4 regions of the Photobacterium sp. GB-50 genome follow, and region 4 is predicted to be linked to each of the others. Evidence: predicted binding sites of a transcription regulator. Region 4 holds the regulator's gene; each other region holds the start of a gene.
The links. The regulator CRP, encoded in region 4, controls carbon source genes, mostly activating them, when cyclic AMP is high. The targets are predictions, from matches to a motif close to TGTGANNNNNNTCACA.

Region 1 (3,206 bases), on a different contig from region 4:
GACAGTTCTCCATCCCCATAAATATCTAATTGTGCAATCGTTGCTAATTCTGGTTGAGAAAAGAGATCTAATAAGTAGTGGATTCCTTTTTCTGCACTCAAACTTCCGATATAAAAACAACGTAATTTATTCGTAATTGGCGGTAATTTTTTATAGTTAAATCGCGATAAATTTATACCATTATTAATCAGCACTATTTTTTCAGAGGGCATAAACGCTTCTAACCATCGCTGAATAAAAGGTGAAATCGCACAAAGACGAGTAATTGGCATACCAAGAACCCATTGCTTCCATCGACGCCATCCTGTTATCTCAACGTGTTTTGGTGGTGAATTATGCATGGTAAGCACAATTTTCGAACAAAAAATGCGGGCAATAAATGTATAAAGGTGACCAATACCATAAAAATGGAAATGGATAAGATGAGGACGATAACGTAGTAGTAAAGCAAATAATTGGGCGGAATTTGCAAAAGCGGAATAGGTATAGTTTTTTGATTTTAAGACAGAATAAGCGTCATCTGAAATAGATCGTGCGAATAAAATGAAGTGTTTGTTTGAATCCGGTAGCTGAATTAAAAAATCCAAAAAACTACTACCTTTTTTTACATCAATATCACAAATTAAGACTATGTTTTTCATCTTTTGTCTCACGATAAAAAGGTAGTCTTTAAAGCATATCTGAGAATATATTATTCTTTTCTTAAAAAGGAGAATTTTCGCGAAAGGTAAACAAACGGCTACCATTGCAGTAGCCAAATTCCGATAAAAGTAATGCTGAACCGTTAATTAACACCCATTTGATGTTTATATTTGGTCACTGATTTCTCACAGAAATCTCGCTCATCATCATCGTCAATATTGTTAATAAGTTCAGCAAATGCCTCATAGCCAACCTTACCGTTTTTTACTTTCCATACGGTATAAGCTGCCTGCTTATCTAATTCAATACGTGTTCTTTCACCATCAGACAGTAACGTAAGGTTATACATCAATTATGCTCGCTTTAATTATATTGATTCATTTTACCTAAAAACAAAAGTGATCAAAATAGCCATGCATCATAATCATTTGGGTTTTCTTACGGCAAAATTTGCGTAATCAACTATCAAAAAAGAAGTCCACCCTCTCTTTTTCAACAGAATTAGTAAACAACTTACTATTTTATCTAAAACAGCCTAAATTATGTGATATTGATCGCGAGAATAATCATCCTGCTCTCATAAACTGCTTCCATTGAAACGCAACAATAACCTTTGTTAATTATTAAAATCTAGGAGCAATATATGGCTACCCCACATATTAACGCAGAGCTTGGCGATTTTGCAGAAACAGTACTAATGCCTGGTGATCCTCTACGTGCTCAGTATATTGCTGAAACTTACCTAGATGATGTTAAGCGTGTTTGTGACGTACGTAGTATGTATGGCTACACTGGTACCTATAAAGGTCAACGTATTTCAGTTATGGGGCATGGTATGGGTATCCCTTCATGCTCTATTTATGTCCACGAATTAATTAAAGACTTTGGTGTTAAAAATATTATCCGTATTGGTAGCTGTGGCGCTGTCCATGATGATGTAAAACTGATGGATGTGATCATCGGTATGGGCGCCTCAACAGATTCGAAAGTTAACCGTATTCGCTTCTCAGATCATGACTTTGCAGCAATTGCGGATTATCACTTATTAGAAACTGCTGTCAATCAAGCACGAGCACAGAAAGTACCTGTTCGTGTCGGTAATGTTTTCTCTGCTGATTTATTCTACAGTCCAGAAAGCGATCTTTTCGATAAAATGGAAAAGCTCGGTATCCTTGGCGTAGATATGGAGGCCGCTGGTATTTACGGCGTTGCTGCAGAGTTAGGTGCAAAAGCACTGACTATTTTAACGGTTTCTGATCATATCAAACGTGGTGAAAAGCTCAGTGCAGAAGATCGTCAAACGTCATTTAATGAAATGATGAATATCGCACTAGAAACAGCAATTTCGTTATAAATACTCCATAAGCGGGAGGCATTCTTCCCCGATATGTTGACCGCTTATTTCTATACAAAGATAAAAACTAAAGGGATGTTAGTTTAATCAATACCTTCAATTAATAGAAACCAGCTCGATAATGTAAAATGTGGCGTCTTACACAATCATAGGTAACATATTATTGAAACGTATTGTTCTCTGACAGTGCTGAGTACTATTTACTCAGCCCCTTCTCACAAATCCCACGCCTGCTTAGTAACAACCTTGATAATATATTTATACTCATTGTTAAGACCCCTCAAAAATAAGGTTTGATTATGTCGACATCTCTTACAACAGCAAACCCCATTGAGCAGTTACCTTTGGCTTTTAATGGCCATCAGTTTAATCACTGTAAGACATTGAGTTGTAAGAACTTTGGTTCACATAATCCAAATGACTATGTGCTACAACAGGCAAACAAAAATCGTCCGATATTGGTATGCCGTGAATGTGGTGCTTTTCCTCCTTTATTGAATAACCAAGATATTGTAGAAGAAGCGCTACGTTACCAAACCCAACAAAGCGGCGATCTTCCTAAATGCACAAATAACGCCTGTGAAAATAACGTGTTTTCAGCATTAACACATAGACATTTATATCACGCATTTGGCTTTAGTGGTGACAGGCAACGTTATCGTTGTAAAGCATGCGACCAAACATTTGTTGATCGTTGGTCTGGTAGTAATAATAAACATCTTATACAACAAAAACTCTTAGGGTTATTATTTACTGGTTATCCCGTGCGAGATATTTGTCGTCGCTTAGAGATAAATCCAAAAACATTTTATGATCAATTAAACCACATCGCAGCAAGGTGTCGCCGCCAACTTGCTCTGTTTGATGAACGCTTGTTTAAGCACCAACATAAAGTACAACTGGCTTCCAATATAAAAGCGTTGCAAGAGAAAAGTATGAACGGTGTACTATGGGTTGCCAGTGCAGAAGCGCAGTCAGGGTATGTTGTTGCTCAGCATATTAATTATCAACAAGAAACCGTGGAATCAACACAAGAGCACCATGATGCTTATCAAGATAACGCTCGCTATATGGCGCTCTCTACACCACATCAAACGCTGACAGAAACATTTATCCCGCAAGGAATATTAGCGCGAGTAGATACAACCTATAGGAAAATTTTTAGTCGATCCAATATGGAAAATCCATTGACTGATGGCAGGCTCATTAA
Region 2 (3,206 bases), on a different contig from region 4:
CTCTTTAGGTAATTGACCTAATGCATCCATAACTTTTGCGTGCATTGGTGTGTTACTCCGTATTGTTGATGGAGAAACATTCTAAGTTAATTGTCATCAATCAAGTGTGATTTGAGTCACATTAATAATGATAGTGCAGGATGGTATACATTATCGAGAGCGAACTCACACATGTAAATGTAATTTTTCCTGTAATAAATAGTTATCAAAACATTATGAACTTAAAACTAATAAGAATTAGTGTTTAAGCTCATAACATGAGATAGGAATAACTTAGTGGAAAAACAGGTGTTCTAAAATAGGGAACATGATGGGAGCGAGTAACGTTGTCATGATCCCACAGATCACTAACGCTAATGAGCTAAATGCCCCTTCTTGATAATTTTCTTCGACAGCTTTTGCTGTACCTAAAGCATGAGATACCGTACCAATCGTTAACCCTTTTGCTAACGGATGGTAAATACGGACCAGTTTCATCACTGGATAACCTAACACTGCACCAAATAGACCAACAATAATAACCATTGCTGCTGTAATCGCAGGAATCCCGCCAATTTGTTGAGAAGCGGCCATCGCAAGTGGTGTGGTAATAGATTTAGGTAAAATACTGGCTGCAAGTTGAGCATCAGCACCCATTAAAAACGCAATGGAGGTACCAAATGTCATCGACAAGATACTACCAACAAAACAGGCACTTAAAATGGTTTTCCACTTACGCTTAATTAAAGGCAGTTGCTGATATAAAGGTAAGGCTAAGGCCACTACCGCAGGACCTAACAAATAGTTAATTATTTCGTTATCTGCAAAGTAGGTTTCATACGGCACCTGTAACCAATGCAGTGCTGCGATTAAAATAATCAGCGAAATGAGCAATGGATTAAAAAGTGGATTACGAATCTTCATTGCTAAATAGCGCATGCTGTAAAATACCACTAGCGTTGCAACTAACCAGATCATGACTCTTTTTCCTTATGATGAAGCGCAAGGCCGATCACAAGCAATACAATTAATGTGCTGCCTAATGTGCTCGCAAAGATGATAGTTGCATTGTGCTTAATTAAACCAAGGTAGTTTATTAAGCCAACTCCAACAGGCACGAATAGCAATGCCATGTGTTTGATGAGTAAATTACAGGTTTTATCGACCCATTTTGTTTTGCATATGCCAGTAACGAGGCTAAAGAACAGTAAAAACAAGCCAATAATACTGCCAGGGATCGGCAAATGAGTCAGATGTTGTATGCCTTGACCAAGTAAAAAGCAAAACATAACAATGGCAAAAGATCGAATGTAATCCATAGTAAAAAAAGTAATGCTAGAAAATTTTATTTATCATACAAATAAACGTGTTATTTGTCACACAAAAAAGAGCGTTATTTAGATAATTCGTTAAAAAATGTAGATCGCGTGATATTTATTGATGCTTAATTCCACAAAAATAGACCAATGAGCGCGGCAAGTGTCAAAAGAATCGTCACTTTTAGCCAAATAAAATCGATTACCACATACTTAAACCATGCCTTATTGAATAACAATGGCTTTTTTTTAGAGGGGGTAGCACGAGGGCAAGGACGGGTAGTAAAAGGCAGTCGACGTGATGTTTTCGAAGGTAATGGGACACGAAAGCCATAGTGAGGCACAACATGGATAGGTATCGCCATTACTCCGTTACATTGTAACTTACCTGTGAGTGATACCAGTAGTAAGTTCAAGTCATAATTGTGATCACTGGTTTCTTCAAACGCATCTAATGATGTAAACGTTTTACGGTAGAGTGAATCGGCTCCAATCACTTCTCCAGCGCAGAGACATAACACTTCTAATAACCGAGATTCTTCTCGCGTTAATAACGTTTGCGTATGATCTTTCCATATCAATAGATGCTTTTCAGGAAAAAAATCTATTTTGTCGTAGCTATAACATTTCAATAGGGTTTGTGTTGTCATAGTGCACACCTACCGCTTAATAGATCTCTAGCGTCACGGTATCAATGATCGCTATTCCGTTATTAATAAACGCAAATCAGTGAGCCGTTTTATTGTTGTCTTTAATTGTTAACGTTAATGACGTAATCATCAAATAAATCACTACATAAAAATCTTAAAAAAAAGAAGCCTATTCGCGACATTCAAAAAGAAAGTCACGTAATAGGCTTCATTCATCGCTATCGTGTTAGTAAAAAGGCTTAAACCAATTTAGATATATAATCATAAAGTGAGTGTAAAACCTTCATCTTACTTTCGTCAGATTCATGCTCGTAGGCGACTGCCTCAAAGTTCTCCATATACTTTGGCATATTCACCTCAAAGAAATCCTGACAATGATGCTTCCAACGTATTTGCTCTTCATAACTTAAGGTCATTGGGAAATTACGGGCACGATAGCGGAATAACAGCGGCTTAATACGCTTGTCATCGACATTGATTTCAAGGGAAGCTAACTGATCGGGCGCTGTTTCACGGATAATATCCATGGTTGAACGATCCGCTGTTGAGAAGAACCCATCGTAGAGCATCGCATCAACATTATCGTTAGCCGCATATTCACGTTTAACACTAAACATTTCGATTAACTTTTCACGAATTTCAGGGTGCCGTTTAATCAAGGCAAGGTTCTTTAAACATTGCTCTCTATCAATCCCTAAACGCGCGGCATCTTCAGCTTTTAATGTTTTAGCTGGAGCAAGAACAGGGCACTTATTCAAATGCACTTCTTTAACGGGCACCGGTAATTCATCTGGCGCTAAATCAACACGCTTAGTATATAAACGCTCACGCAGTTGGTCGGCATCAAGCTCAATTAATGGGGTAGGATCAAGTGCAAGGTTCACTGTAATTACAGCGTTCTTATTATCAGGGTGCCATGCCACTGGAACAATCCAGCTTGTATTGCCACAATCAGTACCAAACATGCCAGAGATATGAACTAACGGTGTTAAGTTAACAATATCGATTAATTCTTGTAGCTTGCGTTTATGACGTAAATCAAACAGGTAATCAAACAACTTAGGTTGATTCGTTTTAATGATTTTAGCTAGCTCGATTGTTGCGTAAACATCAGCCATTGCATCGTGAGCATTAGCGTGTTCAATGCCATTAGCAATAGAGAGCTTTTCAAGCTTAAAGCTAGGACGATCTTCATCATCAAGTGGCCAGTTGACACCCTCTGGGCGCAATGCGTAACAAGTACGCATAATATCTAATAAAT
Region 3 (3,206 bases), on a different contig from region 4:
AATAGGTTTACACCATCTTTTGCTAGTGATTGGTGAACGTGCATACCAGAACCGTTATCACCTACTAGTGGCTTAGGCATAAAGGTTGCTGTTTTACCGAATGCGTGTGCAACGTTATGAACAACATACTTGTAGATCTGAATTTCATCCGCTTTTGTTGTTAGCGTGTTGAAACGTGTTGCGATTTCGTTTTGACCTGCTGTTGCTACTTCGTGGTGGTGAGCTTCAACAACTAGACCCATTTCTTCCATGATTAAACACATAGCAGAACGGATGTCTTGTGATGAATCAACAGGTGCTACTGGGAAGTAACCGCCTTTAACACCTGGACGGTGACCTTTGTTACCGCCTTCGAAATCAGAACCGGTATTCCATGCAGCTTCTACGTCATCAATTTTGAAGAAAGAGCCAGACATGTCAGTGTTAAACTTAACATCGTCAAATAGGAAGAATTCTGGCTCAGGGCCGATAAGAACCGTGTCTGCGATACCTGTTGAACGCATGAACTCTTCTGCACGCTTCGCGATAGAGCGAGGATCACGGTCGTAACCTTGCATTGTTGCTGGCTCTAAAATATCACAACGGATATTTAGCGTAGCGTCTTCAGTGAATGGGTCTAGTACCGCGCTTGATGCGTCAGGCATCATTACCATGTCTGATTCGTTGATACCCTTCCAACCTGCAACTGAAGAGCCATCAAACATTTTACCTTCTTCGAAGAAATCAGCATCAATTTGATGAGATGGGATCGAGATATGCTGTTCTTTACCTTTTGTATCGGTAAAACGTAGGTCAATAAACTTAACTTCATTTTCCTGGATCAGCGCTAGTACGTTTTCTACTGACATCTTGAGTAACCTCCGGTGTTATATAAGGGCATGGCCGCAAATCTAGTGTTGCTCATTTCTGAGAATGAGCAGTTCTGAATGTTCTTAAGCGAAAACCATGCCAATTTTTAAAAGCTTTAAGAATGCGGTTTTTACGCATTGCTAAAGCTTAATTAATCCATTTTTGCACTATATTGATGCATTGATGCACTGTTTTGGTGCATCGATGTGTCATTAACAATAATAGAACATGCTTACTATCGCGATGTTAAAAATTATTGTCAATTCATAATCTCCTTAAAAAAGAGTTTTTATTATTAAAGGAGAACTGTGTACCTCTAATGATGTTTTTATCCGTAGGGAGTGAGAAAACAGGGTTAAGTGGGGATTTATGGTCTGAATAGAAGGGTTCAAAAAAATAAAATCAGGCCAAAAAGCGAGTAAAAATGCGGCTCTAGAGCATGGTCATAAAAAAGCTGGTGATATAAATCACATATTTCGTGGGTTTTGGCGTAAAATCTGTTAAATTATGAGCCGTTTTTTTAATCAAGTAGCCTCTAGTGAAGATGCTGCATGTTCTGAGTGAATGTGAAACTAATGTCTAATCAATCGATCGATAAATTAAGAAATATCGCAATTATTGCTCACGTTGACCATGGTAAAACTACCTTGGTTGATAAACTTCTACAGCAGTCTGGCACGTTAGAGGGTCGCGGCGAAGCCGAAGAACGTGTGATGGATTCTAACGATATCGAGAAAGAGCGTGGCATTACCATTCTTGCTAAGAACACAGCAATCAACTGGAATGACTACCGCATCAACATCGTAGATACCCCTGGACACGCCGATTTCGGTGGTGAAGTAGAGCGTATCATGTCTATGGTTGACTCTGTATTGCTTATCGTTGATGCAGTTGACGGCCCGATGCCTCAAACTCGTTTCGTAACGCAAAAAGCGTTTGCATACGGTCTTAAGCCAATCGTTGTTATCAACAAGATTGACCGTCCAGGTGCACGTCCTGAGTGGGTTATGGATCAAGTATTTGACCTATTCGATAACCTTGGTGCAACTGACGAACAGCTAGACTTCCAAGTGGTTTACGCATCAGCACTAAACGGTTGGGCAACACTAGAAGAAGGCGAAACTGGCGAGAACATGGAACCATTGTTCCAATCTATCGTTGATAACGTTGCAGCGCCTTCAGTAGATGTTGATGGCCCACTACAGATGCAAATCTCTCAGCTAGATTACAGCTCTTACGTTGGTGTTATCGGTGTTGCGCGTATTACTCGTGGTACAGTGAAAGCTAACCAACAAGTCACTATCGTAAGTGCTGACGGTTCTAAGCGTAACGGTAAAGTAGGTACAGTTCTAGGTTACCTAGGTCTTGAGCGTCATGAAGTTGAAGAAGCGAAAGCGGGCGACATCATTGCAATCACAGGTCTTGGCGAGCTTAAGATTTCTGACACTATTTGTGATCAGAACTGTGTTGAAGCGCTAACGCCTCTTTCTGTTGATGAGCCAACAGTTACTATGACTTTCCAAGTAAACAACTCTCCGTTTGCTGGTAAAGAAGGTAAGTTCGTTACTTCACGTAACATCCTAGAGCGTCTTCAAAAAGAACTAGTACACAACGTTGCACTACGTGTTGAAGAAACAGCTGACCCAGATAAATTCCGCGTATCAGGCCGTGGTGAACTTCACCTATCTATCCTGATCGAAAATATGCGTCGTGAAGGCTACGAGCTAGCAGTATCACGTCCAGAAGTTATCATCAAAGAAGAAGACGGCCAGCTAATGGAACCGTTTGAAACTGTGACAATCGACGTGGTGGAAGAGCACCAAGGCGGTATCATGGAAAATATCGGTCTTCGTAAAGGTGAGCTAACTGATATGGCACCAGATGGTAAAGGCCGTGTTCGCATGGACTTCATGATGCCTTCTCGTGGTCTTATCGGTTTCCAAACTGAGTTCATGACACTGACTTCAGGTTCAGGTCTTCTTTACCATACGTTTGATCACTACGGTCCTCACAAGGGCGGTACTATCGGTCAGCGTAACAACGGTGTATTGATTTCTAACGCAACAGGTAAAGCACTGACTTATGCATTGTTTAACCTACAAGAGCGTGGCCGTCTATTTGCTGAGCACGCAGACGAAGTTTACGAAGGTCAGATCATCGGTATTCATAACCGTTCTAACGACCTTACAGTTAACTGCCTGAAAGGTAAGCAGCTTACAAACGTTCGTGCTTCTGGTACTGACGAAGCGCAAACTCTTTCTCCAGCTATCAAGTACACACTTGAGCAAGCACTAGAATTCATCGATAACGATGAACTAGTAGAAGTGACACCTTTAAGCATCCGTATTCGTAAGAAA
Region 4 (3,206 bases):
TTCGGCAATTACTTACCGAAGATGCGCCACTTAGAAATGATCATATTGCGTTGCGTACTTTTGCACTACCGAAATGTGGTTTAGCAAGATTAGCGGCCCCTTTTATTGCGGTAGGTTATAAACCCAAAGGTCGATATCATTTCAAAGCGAAAAAGTTATATGCAGAGCACTTTGAACATCCCGATCCTGCTGCGCCTAAAGTATTTATTAGTGAACTGCAATTAGGATTATGTTCAACAGAGTTACAAACAGAAGTACGTCAGCTTGTCGATCAAGTTGATGATGCTTATTTTGCTGATCCTGCTTTTCTTTCTCAAGGTAAACCATGGCAATTAAGCCGTGATAGTTATCAGTTTTTAAATGCAGAAAGTGAATATGCAGGGTGGGTGGCAGCGCATGGTTTTGGTGCTAATCATTTTACTATTGATATTAATCAGCTTGAGCAATTTAATGAAATTTCTGAAGTGAACCATTTTCTCGAATCAAGTGGTTTTGACATTAATCAGGCGGGAGGTGCGGTAAAAGGCGATCCTACTGTGATGTTAGAGCAATCAGCAACCATGGCTGATAAAGTCATGGTCACGTTTTCTGATGGTGAGATGTTGGTCTCTGGCGGATTTTATGAGTTTGCTAAACGTTATTTACAGCCTGATGGTGAGATTTATACCGGATTTGTTGAAGCTTCGGCAGATAAGATCTTTGAAAGTACTTATAACTCTTGAACAGTGTAAACAAGGCAATAAAAAGCAGCCAATTGGCTGCTTTTTTTTAAATCTGTTAATTATCGAGGGGCGATCCCCAAATACCACTGTCTTCAACAGGACAGCGACGTAAACCTGTTTGCTGTTCTAAATAACAACGACGGTCACTAAAGCCTGTCATCTCAATAGTTGTAGGTTGAGGAGCGATAGCACCAGGTACAGTGGTGTAGCTATTCGGGGCAAAACGTTCAATATCCATATAAAAACCAAAAAAAGATGAACTCCATTCATTGCTTGAATTTAGCATTTAATTTGAGCAATACAAATTAATTAATGGCATTAATGACACACTTTTTAAAGGTATTTATGGGGGGATTATTAATCAATAAGAAATAAAAAAGCCGCAACAGTGTGCGGCTTTTTTCGTACGGTTAAAGACGTTAAAAATTAACGCGTACCGTAAACAACAATCGTCTTACCGTGAGCAGAGATAAGGTTCTGCTCTTCAAGCATTTTCAGAATACGACCCACTGTTTCACGAGAACAGCCAACAATTTGACCGATTTCTTGACGAGTGATCTTAATCTGCATGCCATCAGGGTGCGTCATTGCATCTGGTTGTTTTGCAAGATTTAGCAATGTCTGTGCGATACGACCTGTAACGTCTAAGAATGCCAAATCACCTACTTTCTGGCTTGTCACTTGTAGGCGACTTGCCATTTGAGCAGATAAGCGCATCAGAATATCAGGGTTAACCTGAATTAACTGACGGAATTTTTTGAATGAAATTTCTGCTACTTCACAAGGACTTTTCGCACGAACCCAAGCAGTACGCTCTTGATCTTCTTCGAATAAGCCAAGCTCACCAATAAAGTCACCTTGGTTTAGGTAAGAAAGGATCATCTCCTTACCTTCTTCATCCTTGATTAGTACAGCAACAGAACCCTTCACAATGTAGTACAACGTTTCTGCTTTCTCACCTGCGTGGATCAGCGTACTTTTCGATGGGTACTTGTGAATATGACAATGGGAAAGAAACCACTCTAAAGTTGGATCTGTTTGCGGTTTACCTGGAACCATATTACTAACTTCCTCTGCATTTGTTGCCCAACAGCATTGGTTTCTTTTCTAACTTTTATCACGAGAAAAAAAACTGCCTACTGATAGGGTATCCATTCAGCCGCTGGGCTGCAAGCTAACTTGAATAAGTTAGAGTGTATCCTTTTTCTGCGCCTTTTTCTTGATATTGATCTAGTAGATTCGTTCATTTCATATGGATAACTGTGCACAGGATCACAATGCGGCGAGATAATTTTAAGTGGTGCGATAAGTAATGATTATTACGACGATTTTTAGAGAGGAAAAAAGTTGTTATTAAGGCGGAGAATTAGGATTTACATTCATTATTTAATCAATAAGACTAGAGACAATTATTGGGCGTTTGAATAAGGATTAAGCGATGCAGTCCCGAGTAAAATGGGTAGAAGATATGACTTTTTTAGGTCAATCTAGCTCCGGTCATAGTGTAGTCATGGATGGTAATGGAGGGGATAAAGCTCCAAGTCCAATGGAATTGGTATTAATGGCGGCGGGAGGGTGTAGCTCAGTAGATGTTGTCAGTGGTTTACAATCCCAAGCGCAAAATATTGTGGGTTGTGAGGTTCTTATTTCAGCTGAGCGTCGAGAGCAAGCGCCACGTTTGTTTACCGCAGCCAATTTGCATTTTATTGTTTCAGGTTTTGATTTAAATGAAACCTTAGTGGCTAACACCATTGCTGATTCTTTAGAGAAATATTGCTCTGTATGCTTGATGATTGCTGAAAAGGTTAAGTTGACTCATTCGTATGAAATCATCACTGCTTAATAATGATTGAGATGAAAAAGGTTGGTGTTTGTGCCAACCTTTTTTCTATTTATTTTCGTTTGTGCAAACTTAACTGATTTTCCCTGTATTAATCAGTTTCTCGATAAGGGGGCGCATGATCAATTCCATTGCAAAACTCATTTTTCCACCAGGGACGACAAGCGTGTTATGACGTGACATAAATGAGCCTTGGATCATGGAAAGTAAATACGGAAAATCGACATTATTTAAACCGCGAAATCGGATCACAACAAAGCTTTCATCTAAGCTTGGGATCCCTTTGGCACTCACCGGGTTTGAGGTATCAACGGTTGGTACACGTTGAAAGTTGATATGTGTGCGTGAAAATTGCGGAGTTAAATAATTTAAGTAATCGTCCATGGAGCGAACGATTGACTCCATCACCGCTTCGCGAGAGTGCCCTCGATCTCTCGTGTCACGAACAATTTTTTGGATCCACTCCAAGTTAACAATGGGTACCATTCCAATAAGAAGATCAACATGCTGTGCGACATGGATCTCGCCATCGACAACCCCACCATGTAAGCCTTCATAAAAGAGTAAATCAGTGTTTTCTGCTAACTGTTGCCACGGAGTAAACGTTCCGGGCATTTGGTTGTAGGGTACGGCTTCGTCAAATG

Region 1: deoD (purine-nucleoside phosphorylase) is a predicted target of CRP. The motif match lies at 1,186-1,201, and genes of this name have one in related genera.
Region 2: C9J41_RS12170 (CidA/LrgA family protein) is a predicted target of CRP. The motif match lies at 1,345-1,360, and genes of this name have one in related genera.
Region 3: typA (translational GTPase TypA) is a predicted target of CRP. The motif match lies at 1,306-1,321, and genes of this name have one in related genera.

The regions. Positions count from the first base shown of each region.
Region 1 covers NZ_PYNX01000003.1:135,730-138,935, reverse strand. Annotated here, with positions in the region: gene C9J41_RS05685 (glycosyltransferase family 4 protein) at 1-746, opposite strand, end outside; gene C9J41_RS05680 (DUF3283 family protein) at 785-991, opposite strand; gene deoD (purine-nucleoside phosphorylase) at 1,286-1,996, shown strand; gene C9J41_RS05670 (lactate dehydrogenase) at 2,296-3,206, shown strand, end outside.
Region 2 covers NZ_PYNX01000008.1:68,918-72,123, reverse strand. Annotated here, with positions in the region: gene cdd (cytidine deaminase) at 1-45, opposite strand, end outside; gene C9J41_RS12175 (CidB/LrgB family autolysis modulator) at 274-957, opposite strand; gene C9J41_RS12170 (CidA/LrgA family protein) at 954-1,298, opposite strand; gene C9J41_RS12165 (hypothetical protein) at 1,424-1,945, opposite strand; gene sbcB (exodeoxyribonuclease I) at 2,185-3,206, opposite strand, start outside.
Region 3 covers NZ_PYNX01000016.1:61,760-64,965, forward strand. Annotated here, with positions in the region: gene glnA (glutamate--ammonia ligase) at 1-848, opposite strand, end outside; gene typA (translational GTPase TypA) at 1,425-3,206, shown strand, end outside.
Region 4 covers NZ_PYNX01000009.1:17,316-20,521, reverse strand. Annotated here, with positions in the region: gene C9J41_RS12760 (DUF1338 domain-containing protein) at 1-722, shown strand, start outside; gene C9J41_RS12755 (hypothetical protein) at 778-960, opposite strand; gene crp (cAMP-activated global transcriptional regulator CRP) at 1,149-1,781, opposite strand; gene C9J41_RS12745 (OsmC family protein) at 2,161-2,565, shown strand; gene C9J41_RS12740 (phosphoribulokinase) at 2,635-3,206, opposite strand, start outside.